Regions from separate parts of the Gallintestinimicrobium sp. genome, predicted to be linked through region 2. Evidence: predicted binding sites of a transcription regulator. Region 2 holds the regulator's gene; the other holds the start of a gene.

Region 1 (6,668 bases), on a different contig from region 2:
GCATCCATTACCGCGAACTGACCTTCCGTTTAAAGCCGTTTAGCTTCAAACATACCGGTCTGTTTCCGGAACAGGCAACAAACTGGGACTGGTTTGGCAACCTGATTGCCAACGCTGGTCGCCCGGTTAAAGTGCTGAATCTGTTCGCCTACACCGGCGGCGCTACCCTGTCCGCAGCGAAGGCAGGCGCGGCAGTCACCCATGTGGACGCTTCCAAGGGCATGGTTACCTGGGCAAAAGAAAACGCAGCGGCTTCCGGTCTTTCCGATGCTCCGATCCGCTGGCTCGTAGATGACTGTGTAAAATTTGTCGAACGTGAAATCCGCCGCGGCAACCACTATGACGGCATCATCATGGATCCTCCCTCCTACGGCAGAGGTCCTAAAGGCGAAATCTGGAAAATTGAAGAGAGCATCTATCCCTTCATCGAACTGACGACTCAGATTCTGTCCGATGACCCGCTCTTTTTCCTGATCAACTCCTATACAACCGGTCTACAGCCTGCTGTTTTAAACTATATGATGCAGACTGCCATTACGCCGAAATTCGGCGGACACACCGAAGCATCCGAAATCGGACTGCCCGTTACAGACAACGGACTGGTGCTGCCCTGCGGCGCGTCCGGACGCTGGAGCAAACAATAGAATGCACGCTCTGCGAGCATTCTATTGTCATGAGTAACGCAGCGTCTCTCACCCCTGCAGCATTCGAACCAATCCCAGAATCCACTTCCGATACCCCGGAATAAGCCGCTCCGCCAGACTGCCCGATGTGTAGCTAATCGGCGGCTCTCCGGGGAAGAAGCAATACATTCGATACAAATAGACTGCGACCATCAGCACTACAATCACGCCTGCAGCCTTCATCAGCCCTTTCGCTTTTTTCCCAAACCCATACCGCATAACCACCAGATAAGCAGCCCATAGAATCCACAGAAGCCCCAGCGGATTCATCTGCATTCCCCTCTGAAACTGCCCTGTGATAAAAAAGAATACCGCCCGCGTCATCCCACAGCCGGGACAGGGCAGACCAAATAAAAACACGGAGGGACAGAACGCATGAAACATCGCATGCGCTGCAATATCGTACAAAACAAACACGACAGCAAAGCCCCAATAATCCCCCACGTCTTTGCGAATTCTACCAATAATAGCTGTTGTTTTTTTATCTTCCCTTCTCCCTGATATCTTCACCGCAGTTTTTTCTCCTCCAGCCAGATTTTCTTCCCTTCCGTCCGAATCAGTCCTTCCTCCTTCATCCGTCCCAGTTCGCGCATCATCGCGCTGCGATCCACAAACAGATAGTCCGCACAGTCCGTATAGGAAAACGGTAAAGAAAAACCATCTCTGCCCTTCTGGTGGTTCAAAAACTGAAAATACGTCATCAGCTTCTGCCGCAGCGTCTTCTGCCCCAGCACATCCGCGTGCATCAGCGCACGTTTCTGGGTTCCCATCAGAATTTCCTCCAGAAGCTGCCCGCGCTTTTCATATTTTTTATAAGCCGACGACAGCTTTCTGTCGTTCAAAAAAGCGACCTGGCAGCTGGAACGCGAAATGACGTAGCATACGCCCTCCACATCCGGAAAGCATTTCCGTGTAAAACTCTCCTTCGGCTCATAATAATCCAGAATCCGTCGCTGTCCCTCCTGATTCATACTCTCCAAAAAGGCGGTTCCGCTCAGCATAACGCCCACATTGTCCGCGTCGTCGTCCTGATTCATCAGCACCTGGCGCTTTCCAAACGTCCGGATATTCAACATCCCGTCCGCTGCCAAACGCTCCTGCTGTTCTTTTGTCAAGTCCCAAAAGCCAATAAATTGTTCCATATTTTCACACCATCATGTAGTCTATTTTTGTGCAAACCACTATATTTTGTATTATATCCTATATTTGTTGCTTGTGCAACTATTTTATCAGGACTTCGGTTATATAATAATGCTTGCACTCCACAGTAGAAGAACACTGCCGGAGCATGTCAGATTTTATGTTAAATCTCGAGAAACTGTCATTTACTCCGTTTTCCGAGATTTTTGCACGAAAAAGGAGAGGTAGACTATGAAAATCATCAAGAGGAACGGCTCTGAAGCCACTTTCGATTCCGAAAAAATTGTGGCGGCCATCACAAAGGCCAACAACTCTGAGGAAGGAACCAGACTTTCTCCGGAACAGATTCACGATATTGCAGACTACGTCGAATATAAATGCAACAAGATCGGACGCGCTGTATCCGTAGAAGAAGTACAGGATATGGTAGAAAACCAGATCATGGCAACCGGCGCTTTCGACCTCGCGAAGCACTATGTCCAGTACCGCTATCAGCGCTCTCTGATCCGCAAATCCAACACCACGGATACCCGGATCCTTTCGTTGATCGAATGCAACAACGAAGAGGCCAAACAGGAAAATTCCAACAAAAACCCTACGGTCAACAGCGTACAGCGTGACTACATGGCAGGCGAGGTCAGCCGAGACTTAACCCAGCGCCTTTTACTGCCTTCCGACATCGTAGAGGCTGACCAGAAGGGACTGATCCACTTCCACGATTCCGACTACTTCGCACAGCACATGCACAACTGCGACCTCGTAAACCTCGAGGATATGCTGCAGAACGGCACCGTCATCAGCGAAACCAAAATTGAAAAGCCCCACAGCTTTTCCACAGCCTGCAACATCGCGACCCAGATCATCGCGCAGGTGGCAAGCAACCAGTACGGCGGACAGAGTATTTCTCTCGCACACCTCGCGCCTTTCGTACAGGTTTCCCGGGAAAAGATCCGCACCGAGGTTGCCGAAGAAATGAAAATTCTCAACACCCAGGCGACTCCCGAACAGCTCAACGATATCGTGGAAACCCGTCTGCACCGTGAGATCACCAAGGGCGTACAGACCATTCAGTACCAGATCATCACCCTGATGACCACAAACGGCCAGGCACCGTTTTTGACGGTCTTCATGTATCTGAATGAGGCAAAAAATGCGCAGGAAAAAAAGGATCTCGCACTGATTATCGAAGAAACCTTAAAACAGCGCTATCAGGGCGTCAAGAACGAAGCAGGCGTATGGATTACTCCCGCGTTCCCCAAGCTGATCTATGTGCTCGAAGACGACAACGTGGAAGAGGATTCCGAATACTTCTACCTGACACAGCTCGCAGCAAAATGCACCGCAAGGCGTCTGGTTCCTGATTATATTTCTGAAAAGAAAATGAAAGAATTAAAAGAAGGCAACTGCTTCCCCGTTATGGGCTGCCGCAGCTGCCTGAGTCCCTGGAAGGATGAAAACGGCAATTACAAATTCTACGGCCGCTTCAACCAGGGCGTCGTAACCATCAACCTACCTGACGTCGCACTTTCCTCCGGCGGGGATTTCAAGAAATTCTGGGAAATTTTCGACGAGCGTCTTGATTTGTGCTATCGCGCCCTGATGCTTCGCCATAAGCGTTTAGAGGGTACGTTATCTGACGCTGCCCCGATCCTCTGGCAGTACGGTGCTCTTGCCCGTCTCAAAAAAGGCGAAACGATCGACAAGCTGCTCTACGGCGGCTACTCCACGATTTCCCTTGGCTATGCTGGTCTGTACGAATGTGTCAAATACATGACCGGCAAATCCCACACCGATCCGGAAGCGACCCCGTTCGCACTGGAAGTCATGCAGCACATGAACGATGCCTGCAACAAATGGAAACAGGAAACCAATATCGCGTTCTCCATTTACGGTTCTCCGATCGAAAGTACAACCTACAAGTTCGCCAAATGCCTGCAGAAGCGTTTCGGCATCATCGACGGCATAACGGACAAGAACTATATCACCAACAGCTACCATGTGCACGTTACCGAGCCAATCGACGCTTTTTCCAAACTGAAATTCGAGTCCCAGTTCCAGGCGCTTTCCACCGGCGGAGCGATCAGCTATGTGGAGGTTCCCGACATGCAGGACAACATCCCGGCTGTCATTCAGGTCATGCGCTTTATCTACGACAACATCATGTACGCAGAGTTAAACACCAAGAGCGACTATTGCCAGGAATGCGGTTATACCGGCGAAATTCAGATCGTTGAGGATGAACACAAAAAGCTCATTTGGAAATGTCCGAAATGCGGCTGCACCGATCAGAACAAATTAAACGTCGCAAGGCGTACCTGCGGCTATATTGGCACTCAGTTCTGGAATCAGGGACGGACGCAGGAAATTAAAGAGAGGGTGCTTCATCTATAATGAACTACGGTACAATCAAAAACTGTGATATTGCAAACGGAGAGGGCGTACGGGTTTCCCTTTTCGTCTCCGGCTGCACTCATCACTGCCATAACTGTTTCAACCCGGAAACCTGGAGCTTTTCCTACGGCTCCCCATTCGATGAACAAGCGCAAAGCAAACTGCTTACGCTGCTTTCTCCAAATTATATCGACGGACTGTCCCTGCTGGGCGGAGAACCGTTTGAACCGGATAATCAGCGGGCGCTTGTCCCTTTCCTGAAAAAAGTCCGTGCGCAGTATCCCGGTAAAACAATCTGGTGCTATACCGGCTACACCCTGGAATCAGATCTTTTGTCCGAAAGCCGCGCTCGGTGCGAATGCACAGATGAGATGCTTTCCCTGCTCGATGTCCTCGTTGATGGGGAATTTATCGAGGCTCAGAAAAACATCAGCCTTGCATTCCGCGGCTCCGAAAATCAGCGCCTGATCGACGTTCCCGCAACGCTTTCTTCCGGCAGCGTGGTGTGGCACGGGCTCGTCAGTCAGAATATTTCTATGAAATATTAAAATTTCCTCAGAGCCTTTCGGCAAGTACAAAATCTGCTTGTCGTAAGGCTCTGATTCCATGTAAAAGAAAATTTCAGCAGTTACAGTTTTCCCCGCACCGTTTATGAAATCTTCGTGAAATCCAGTCTTTTCCACTTGTTTTTCACTCCCGGTGCAGTATACTTAAAAGCAGGAGGAACAACGGTTCTCCGCTTTTTAAACCACGGAAAATCCGTACTCGTTCCCGCCGGAAAGGATGTGACAGCCGATGGAGATTACAGTCGCGGATGATATCAGCGCCGAGTACCGCGGTCTGGTGCAGAGCATTCTGGACAATCCCGAATTCAAAAAGCTTCAACGGTATAAGCAGCATTTTCAGACAACCCGCTTCATGCACAGTCTGAACGTTTCTTATATCTCCTGGCTCATTGCCAGAAAGCTCGGATGGGATGCCCAAACAGCTGCCCGGGCCGGACTTCTTCATGACTTCTGTGTTTACGATTTCAAAGATAAGCTTCCCAAAGGGGAAATACAGGCCTACTATCATCCCAGAGTGGCCGCCAGCACCAGCGAAAGGCATTTCCTGATTTCCGACAAAGAGCGACAGGCGATCCTGTCCCACATGTTTCCGCTTGGACCTCTTCCCGAAAGCCGGGAGGCATGGTTAATCAGCCTTGCCGATAAACTCTGTGCCATTTCAGAGTTTTGCTGCTTCCGCATTGCTTTGGCACGCAGGCATAAGGTTGTTATCAGCTACGGCTGATCCCAATCCCTGCGAATATTCTATTTTCTCGTACAATAGAATGATGCATGCTCTGCAAATATTCTATTGTCCGAAACAACAAAACGTGCGAAACACCTTCGATCTGAAAGTGTTCCGCACGTTTTTATTCATGACAATAGAATGCTCGCAGAGCGTGCATTCTATTGTTTTCTTACTTACTGCTTCTCCGGAGCGCTGATCTTGATATGAACCTCTCTCAGCTGCTTCTCGTCTACCTCTGCAGGAGCGCCCATCATAACGTCCTGAGCATTCTTGTTCATCGGGAACGGAATAATCTCGCGGATGCTGTCTTCACCTGCAATCAGCATAACCATACGGTCTACGCCGGGAGCAATCCCTGCGTGCGGCGGTGCGCCGTAGCAAAATGCATTGTACATAGCAGGGAATTTCGCTTTCACATCTTCTTCGCCCAGTCCAACCAGCTCGAACGCTTTTACCATGATCTCAGGATCGTGGTTACGCACCGCACCGGAAGACAACTCAATTCCGTTGCAGACCAGATCGTACTGATATGCCAGAATCTCCAGCGGATCCTGATTCTCCAGCGCTTCTACGCCGCCCTGAGGCATGGAGAAAGGATTGTGGCAAAATTCCAGTTCGCCGGACTCTTCGCCGATTTCGTACATCGGGAAATCAACAACCCAACAGAACTCATAGCATTCTTTTTTCATATAGCCATCGAAGGATGTGCCAACCAGCTTGCGAATAACACCTGCAGTCTTCTGTGCTGCGCCCAGGGTACCTGCACTCAGTGCTACAAAGTCACCATTCTTTAAGCCGAGAGCTTCTATAACAGCGTCCTTCTTTTCCTGCAAGAACTTCGCAATACCGCCAGCCAGCTCACCGTTTTCATCCATCTTAAACCAGTATGCCTTCTGACCGCTGATCACTTCTACTTCTGCGCACATCTTATCGATCTGCTTTCTGGTACCCTTGAAATCAGGCGCTACGACAGCCTTTACCGTTTTGCCTGCAAAGGGTTCAAAGCCGCAGTCTGCCAGAGCTTCTGTCGCATCCTGAACTAGCAGGCTGATTCTCAGATCTGGCTTATCAGAGCCGTATTTCTCCATGGCCTCTCTGTAGGGAATCCGTTTGAAGGGAGCGGTAGAGGCTTCATGATAAATACCATACTTTGCAAAAATC
Region 2 (6,668 bases):
CGAACACCAGGAAACGCCAAAGGCACTGGAAGTACCTGCAGGGAGCATTGCAGAAAAAAAACCTCTTTCGGATCATACGCCTGTAATCGGCGTTGTGCTGGACGGATTCGGGGCGGATTTTGGATGCCAGATGCTTGGAAGTATCGAAATGGAATGCCGGAATCAGGGCTTTGGGATGATGCTGATTTGCTCTTATGGAAGAAAAGACGGAGAAACAGCCGGAATTGAACGATTGCGCGAGCTGGGGGTGAACGGAATTATCATTATGTGCGTCCATGATGAAAATTACAGCGAGAGCATTCTGAAGATGGCGGTACAGCATTTCCCGGTCGTGACAATTGACAGACAGCTGAAGGGCGTGCCGATTTCGTTTGTCGGAACGGATAACGAGGCGGCTTCGAGAGATCTTGCACGTTATCTGCTCGCCCGGGGATATCGAAAAACCTGTTTTGTCAAACCGCATGCCGCTGAGACCTCTACCCTGCAGGAGCGGATTCGGGGCTTTAAAAAGGCATATAATGAATATGGTCTGTTTGCAGATGAAAGCCTGTGGATTACGGATATCCGCGCGACACTTCCGGCATACCATCAGGATCGGGGAGAACAGCAGCTTGCAGAAGACGAGGAGAAGATTATCGAATTTATCCAAGAGCATCCGGAGATCGATTCCTATTTTGCAGTGGAATACAGTCTGGCACGGATTGTCTATACCTGCTTAAGAAAGCTGGGTTTGCAGGAAAAATGTCCGGTTGTGTGCTTTGACGGCAGCGATAATATCGTGAATGAATCGATGTTTACGCATGTCAAACAGAATGAAAAGGAGATCGGCAGTTTAAGCGTACGGATTCTGGCAGATGAAATCCGTGGTGACGACGAGGTAAAGACCGTTCTGGTTCCGTATCATATCAGGGAAATGACAAAAGGGGCGATGGAGTGAATCAGGCAAGCTGCTGAAGATTGGGAAATCTGTCTTTACAAACCGATTCAAAAAGCATACATTAAAAGAGATACCTGACAGGAAGCTAATACCTGTCGGGCGGGAATGGACTACACAGCGGAGGATGAGACAAAATGGATACAAACAGCAGAATGCAGATTGCAGATAAGGCGATGAAGAGCTTTATTGCAAGATATTTCCGGGATGATGAGGATGGAACCGGCATGATTACCGGCGAGTTTTACTGGCCGAGGGCGGAGATCATGGAAGTTGTCATGGATGCCTGGGATAAGACCAAAGATCCTTATTATCAGGAACTGATGGGTAAAATGTACCGCGGATTTGTCAAAGAGTTTGGAGAAGACTGGTCGAACAATCCGTTTAATGATGATATCATGTGGATGACGATTGCCTGTGCGAGAGCCTATCAGGCATTTCACGAAGAGATTTATCTGCAGCAGGCAGAGAAGCATTTCAATCTGGTTTATGACCGCGCATGGAGCGATGATCTGGGCGGAGGCCTGTTCTGGAGAATCGAAAATACGACGAAAAACGCCTGTATCAACGGCCCTGCCGTGATTGCAGCGAGCCTGTTATATCAGATTACCCAAAATCAGAGCTATCTGGATCGTGCGATTGCGATTTATGACTGGGAAGTGAAGAAGCTTTTTGGCGACGACGGCGCGGTGTATGACTGTTATAACCTGGAAAAGGGCTTAAATGCGTGGTGCTCGACCTACAACCAGGGAACCTTTATCGGCGCAAGCGTATTTTTACATCAGCTCACCGGCGGTGAAAAGTATTTAAACAATGCGGTTATGGCAGCGGATTATACGATGGAATACATGTATAAAAACGGCATCATGAACAATGAAGCGGACGGAGACGACATGCCCGGATTTAAGGGGATTCTGGCAAGATGGCTCAGCAAGCTTGTTTATGAAGAGAACCAGACCAAATATTTTGCATGGATGGAGAAAAATGCGGACAGCGCATGGATGCACCGTAACACGCAGAACCTGATGTGGACGGCATGGGAGTTCCCGACCAATGAGTTCCCGCGCTGCGCATGGGGCTGCAGCGCGGCGGTAGCACAGCAGTTTGCGTGTCTGCCGTATCAAAAATAACAGTATTTCGTAAGAAACGGGAGGGACTTATGAAACGGGTACACTTAATCTGTAACGCACACCTCGACCCTGTATGGCTCTGGCGCTGGCAGGAAGGCTGCACGGAAGCGCTTTCCACATTCCGCACGGCAGAAGCCTTTACGGAGGAATTCCCGGACTTTGTGTTCAACCACAACGAAGCGATTTTATACGAATGGGTAAAGGAAAATGAGCCGGAACTGTTTGCGCGCATTCAGCGGAAGGTCAAAGAGGGAAAATGGCATATCATGGGCGGCTGGTATTTACAGCCCGACTGCAATATGCCAAACGGCGAGTCCATTATCCGCAATATATCGGAAGGACACCGGTTTTTTGAAAAAGAGTTTGGCGTTCGCCCGACGACGGCAATTAATTTTGACTCTTTTGGTCATTCTGTAGGTTTGGTTCAGATTCTGAATCAGGCAGGATATGATACTTATGTGGTCTGCCGTCCGGCGAAGGCACAGTTTCCGTTCAAGGAACAGGATTATCTGTGGAAAGGTCTGGCAGGGTCGGAGGTTTTGGTGCATCGTTCCGATGAAAATTATAACTCCGTTTACGGGCATGTCGGAAAAGAACTGGAACAGTTCCTGGAAGATACGAAGGACGAACCGGTGTCCTTGTATCTCTGGGGCGTTGGCGACCACGGCGGCGGACCCTCCAGAGTGGATTTGACCGATGTGACAAAGCTGATCAAAGAGCGTGCGGAGGAGCTGGAAATTATCCACTCTGATCCGGAGTCTTACTTTAAAGAGAGAAAAGCGGCAGGAACATCCTATCCGGTTGTGGAAAAGAGCCTGAATCCGGTTGCAGAGGGATGCTATACGTCCCAGGTTCGGGTAAAACAGAAGCACCACCTGCTGGAAAATGAGATTTTAGTCGGCGAAAAGATGGCGACGCAGGCAGAGCTGTTATACGGCACGAAATATCCGAAGGAAGAGATTCACGAAGCAGTTCGCGCATTGTTGTTCTCAGAGTTTCATGATGCGCTGCCCGGCTCCGGCACACAGCAGGTAGAAGAAGATACGCTGCGCCTGCTGGATCACGGACTGGAGCTGATGTCCCGCGTCAACTGCAGAAGCGCGATTGCGCTGACCGCAGGCGAGGCGCCGATCAAAGAAGGAAGCTCCTGCGCATTTTTATACAACCCACATCCGTATCCGATTACCGGACAGTTTGCGTTTGAAGTCGGACTGCCCAAACAGAACTGGGATCCTTGCTTTTATCATCCGAGAGCATCTGTAAACGGCGAAGAAGTGCCGACCCAGTCGGAGATGGAATGCAGTCATTTCTGCATCGACTGGCGTAAGAAAGTTGTCGTGGAAGCAACCTTAAAACCGTGTGCGATGAATCGGGTGGATGTCTGGTTTGATGCCATTGAAAAGCGTCCGACCTTTGAACGGATTTCCAGAAAAGAAAACTTTGTTTTTGACAACGGAAAAATGCGTATAGAGATCAACCCCAGAACTGGTCTGGTGGATTCCTGGAAGGTCGGGGATACCGAATACTTAAAGCCTGGCAGCTTTTGCCCGGTAGCGATCGACGGCACTTATAATTCCTGGGGACTCTGGAAAAATGAGCCCGGAGCGCGCAGGGCATTTACACTGCTGACAGACCACGAGGGAAGCGAATTCTCCGGATTATACGAGCAGATCGAGCCCTCTGTGCGCGTGATCGAGGACGGCAAGGTGCGTACGGTTGTGGAAGCACTGTTTGGCTGGCATAACAGCAAGCTGTATCAGCGTTATATTCTGCCGAAGAACGATACGCATATGGATGTGGAAATCGGCGTATACTGGAACGAAAACGATACGGTTTTGAAATGGATGATTCCGTCTGCAATGGAGCAGGGAACCTATTACGGACAGGTAATGTTCGGCAGGGAAGCTCTGGCGCAGGACGGTCAGGAAGTTGTCGCACAGCGCTGGAACGCGTGGACGGACGGAGAAAAGGCGTTTACGGCAGTCAACTGCGGCAGCTACGGAAGCAGCATCGAAGACGGCGTGATCGGACTGACGCTGCTGCACTCTGCGGGCTATTCTGCAGCGGATTTCGATGAGAAAAAGACGCTGCATGAGGTTCGCCACACCGTTCGGATGGAACAGGGAGAACGTAAGTTTGCATTCCGCTTTGAAGCAGGAAAGACAGATCTTTTGGACAACGTGGATCGCACTGCACAGGCTTATAATGAAGAGCCTTATGTGCTCGCATTCAATGCATCCGGAGCCGGAGAAAAGAAATCGCCCGCAATTTTGGTCGATCAGGCAAATGTTCTGGTCTCTGCATGGAAAAAGGCAGAAAACGGGGAAGGATATACGCTTCGTCTTTATGAGAGCACCGGTAAAGATACCACAGCAGTTGTAGAACTGCCGTTTGCAGGTGTTGCCTGCCCGGTATCTTTAAAAGGATTCGAGATCAAAACGCTTCATTATGACGAACAGACAAAACAGCTGGCAGAAGCAGATCTGTTGGACTGATTTCCAACACTGGAATGCACGCCCTTCGGGCATTCCAGTGTTAGGAAGAACAGAATCGCCCGCATGCAGACATTCCGCCGTATAGAAGTGACAAAGGAACGACAGGAAGACATGACAGAAAAAATTTGCAGCTTTTGGAATTATGAAAAAAAAGACCGGCCATTTAACGTCCTGTTAGCAGGAGTATCCTATTGTGATGGGACATATCGGATCGAGAGAAAGCCGGAAAATCTGTATTCATTTGAATATATTTACAGCGGAAAAGGGATGCTGGTGATCGACGGACAACGCCTGGAGCCGCGGGCGGGGGATGTCTATTTTTTAAAAAGAGGCATCCCACACTGCTATTGGTCGGATGAGGAGGAACCGTGGACGAAGATCTGGATCTGCTTTAACGGACTGATGGCGGAAGCAATGTTTTCTGCTTATCTGGACCGAACCGTATACCTGATGCACAACTGCGATATCTCCGGGCAGATGGAAGCACTCCTGCAGCGCCTGGAGCAGTTCGATGGGGATTACGATAAAATGGCGGACGAGACGGCAGTCGCAGTGCTGGAGATCCTCCAGAAGCTTCATAACCAGGGCAGCAGCCATACCCGCACGCTTCCGGAGCAGATTAAGGAATGGATCGATCTGCATGTGGAGGAAAATGTCAAGTTAGAGCAGCTGTGTGAAAGCCTGCATTATTCCAGAAACCATTTGATCAACCAGTTCCGGAACCGCTATCAGATCACGCCGTATCAGTATCTGCGAGAACAGAAAATCGAAGCGGCAAAGCGCTATCTGCTCTATTCCGGTATGTCGATTCAGGAAATCGCAGAGCGGCTGTCCTATACGGATGAAAATTATTTTCACAGCTGCTTTAAAGAGGCGACGGGACTGACTCCGGGCAATTTCCGGAAATTCGGTTCGGTTTATCCGACGGAATATGGACAGAAACAATAACTTCCTGCAGGTTGGATTCTTTCTAAAAAAGGCAGGCGTGAAAAAGTCTGCAAAATCAGGGAATGATTGACAGCTCGGGCTGTTTTCATTATAATTTACTCATAGTAGAAAGTGCTGAAACTATAGCAGTTTCTGTGTGAGAAATGAATGGAAACGGCCCGGATTTTTTCTGTTCGGGCAGACAGGAGCAGAAAGATGAAATGCCCTTTTTGCGGTCGGGACAATACGAGAGTAATTGATTCCCGTCCATCCGATGATAATAACGCGATTCGCCGCCGCCGGGTATGCGATGTGTGCGGCAAACGTTTTACGACCTATGAAAAGGTAGAGACGATCCCTCTGATTGTCATCAAAAAAGATAACAACCGGGAGCCCTACGACCGTTCCAAGATCGAAGCCGGCGTGCTGCGTGCCTGTCATAAGCGTCCGGTCAGCGCTAACGAGATCACAGGGCTGATCGACGAAGTGGAGACAGATATTTTTTCCAGAGAAGAAAAGGAGATCCCAAGCAGCGTGATCGGGGAGCTGGTCATGAACAAGATGAAGGATCTGGATGCGGTTGCCTATGTGCGGTTTGCTTCTGTTTACCGCGAATTTAAAGACGTAAATACCTTTTTTGATGAACTGCGCAAGGCCGTCGAAAAAAAGAAAAAATAAATCTTGCAATTTGATTCACTCATGTATACAATAAGTGGGGCGTTGGGAAAAACGTCACTCTGTTTTTTGTCACACGGGAATGCGTTTCCCGATGAAAAACGCGTTGGTGTATCCCGACCCGGCTTTTTGATGCGGACAGCTGCCGCAACCGAAAAGTACAACTGAATAAAGATCAAATCAAAAAGGAGAAACACATGAAGACAAAAGCAGGAAAAAAAGTTCTTTTGACTTTGGTGTGCGCAGCACTGACTATTGCACTGGGCGCGTGCTCGGGTGATAAGGCGGGAAAGGAATCTTCTCAGATTACCATTGGAATTCCTCAGGATGTGGACAGTCTTGACCCTCACAAAGCAGTGGCGGCGGGAACCAAAGAGGTATTGTTCAATGTATTCGAAGGTCTTGTAAAGCCTGACAGCGAAGGAAATTTAAACGATGCTGTAGCAGAGAGCCATACCATTTCGGAAGATGGAAAAGTGTATACCTTCACGCTTCGCGATGGGGTAA

Evidence for each region. Region 2 encodes NrdR, which represses ribonucleotide reductase genes. Its sites were predicted from a motif close to CACAANATNTTGTG; they were not measured.
Region 1: a site for NrdR is predicted at 1,863-1,876, ahead of nrdD (anaerobic ribonucleoside-triphosphate reductase). Genes of this name have one in related genera too.

Annotation. Positions count from the first base shown of each region.
Region 1 covers NZ_JBKVPW010000010.1:102,582-109,249, reverse strand. Annotated here, with positions in the region: gene ACLTOQ_RS10210 (class I SAM-dependent methyltransferase) at 1-644, shown strand, start outside; gene ACLTOQ_RS10205 (DUF2752 domain-containing protein) at 693-1,193, opposite strand; gene ACLTOQ_RS10200 (Crp/Fnr family transcriptional regulator) at 1,190-1,825, opposite strand; gene nrdD (anaerobic ribonucleoside-triphosphate reductase) at 2,055-4,214, shown strand; gene nrdG (anaerobic ribonucleoside-triphosphate reductase activating protein) at 4,214-4,762, shown strand; gene ACLTOQ_RS10185 (HD domain-containing protein) at 5,010-5,504, shown strand; gene aspS (aspartate--tRNA ligase) at 5,681-6,668, opposite strand, start outside.
Region 2 covers NZ_JBKVPW010000002.1:346,942-353,609, forward strand. Annotated here, with positions in the region: gene ACLTOQ_RS03380 (GntR family transcriptional regulator) at 1-937, shown strand, start outside; gene ACLTOQ_RS03385 (glycoside hydrolase family 76 protein) at 1,072-2,064, shown strand; gene ACLTOQ_RS03390 (glycoside hydrolase family 38 C-terminal domain-containing protein) at 2,094-4,559, shown strand; gene ACLTOQ_RS03395 (helix-turn-helix domain-containing protein) at 4,671-5,507, shown strand; gene nrdR (transcriptional regulator NrdR) at 5,703-6,164, shown strand; gene ACLTOQ_RS03405 (ABC transporter substrate-binding protein) at 6,359-6,668, shown strand, end outside.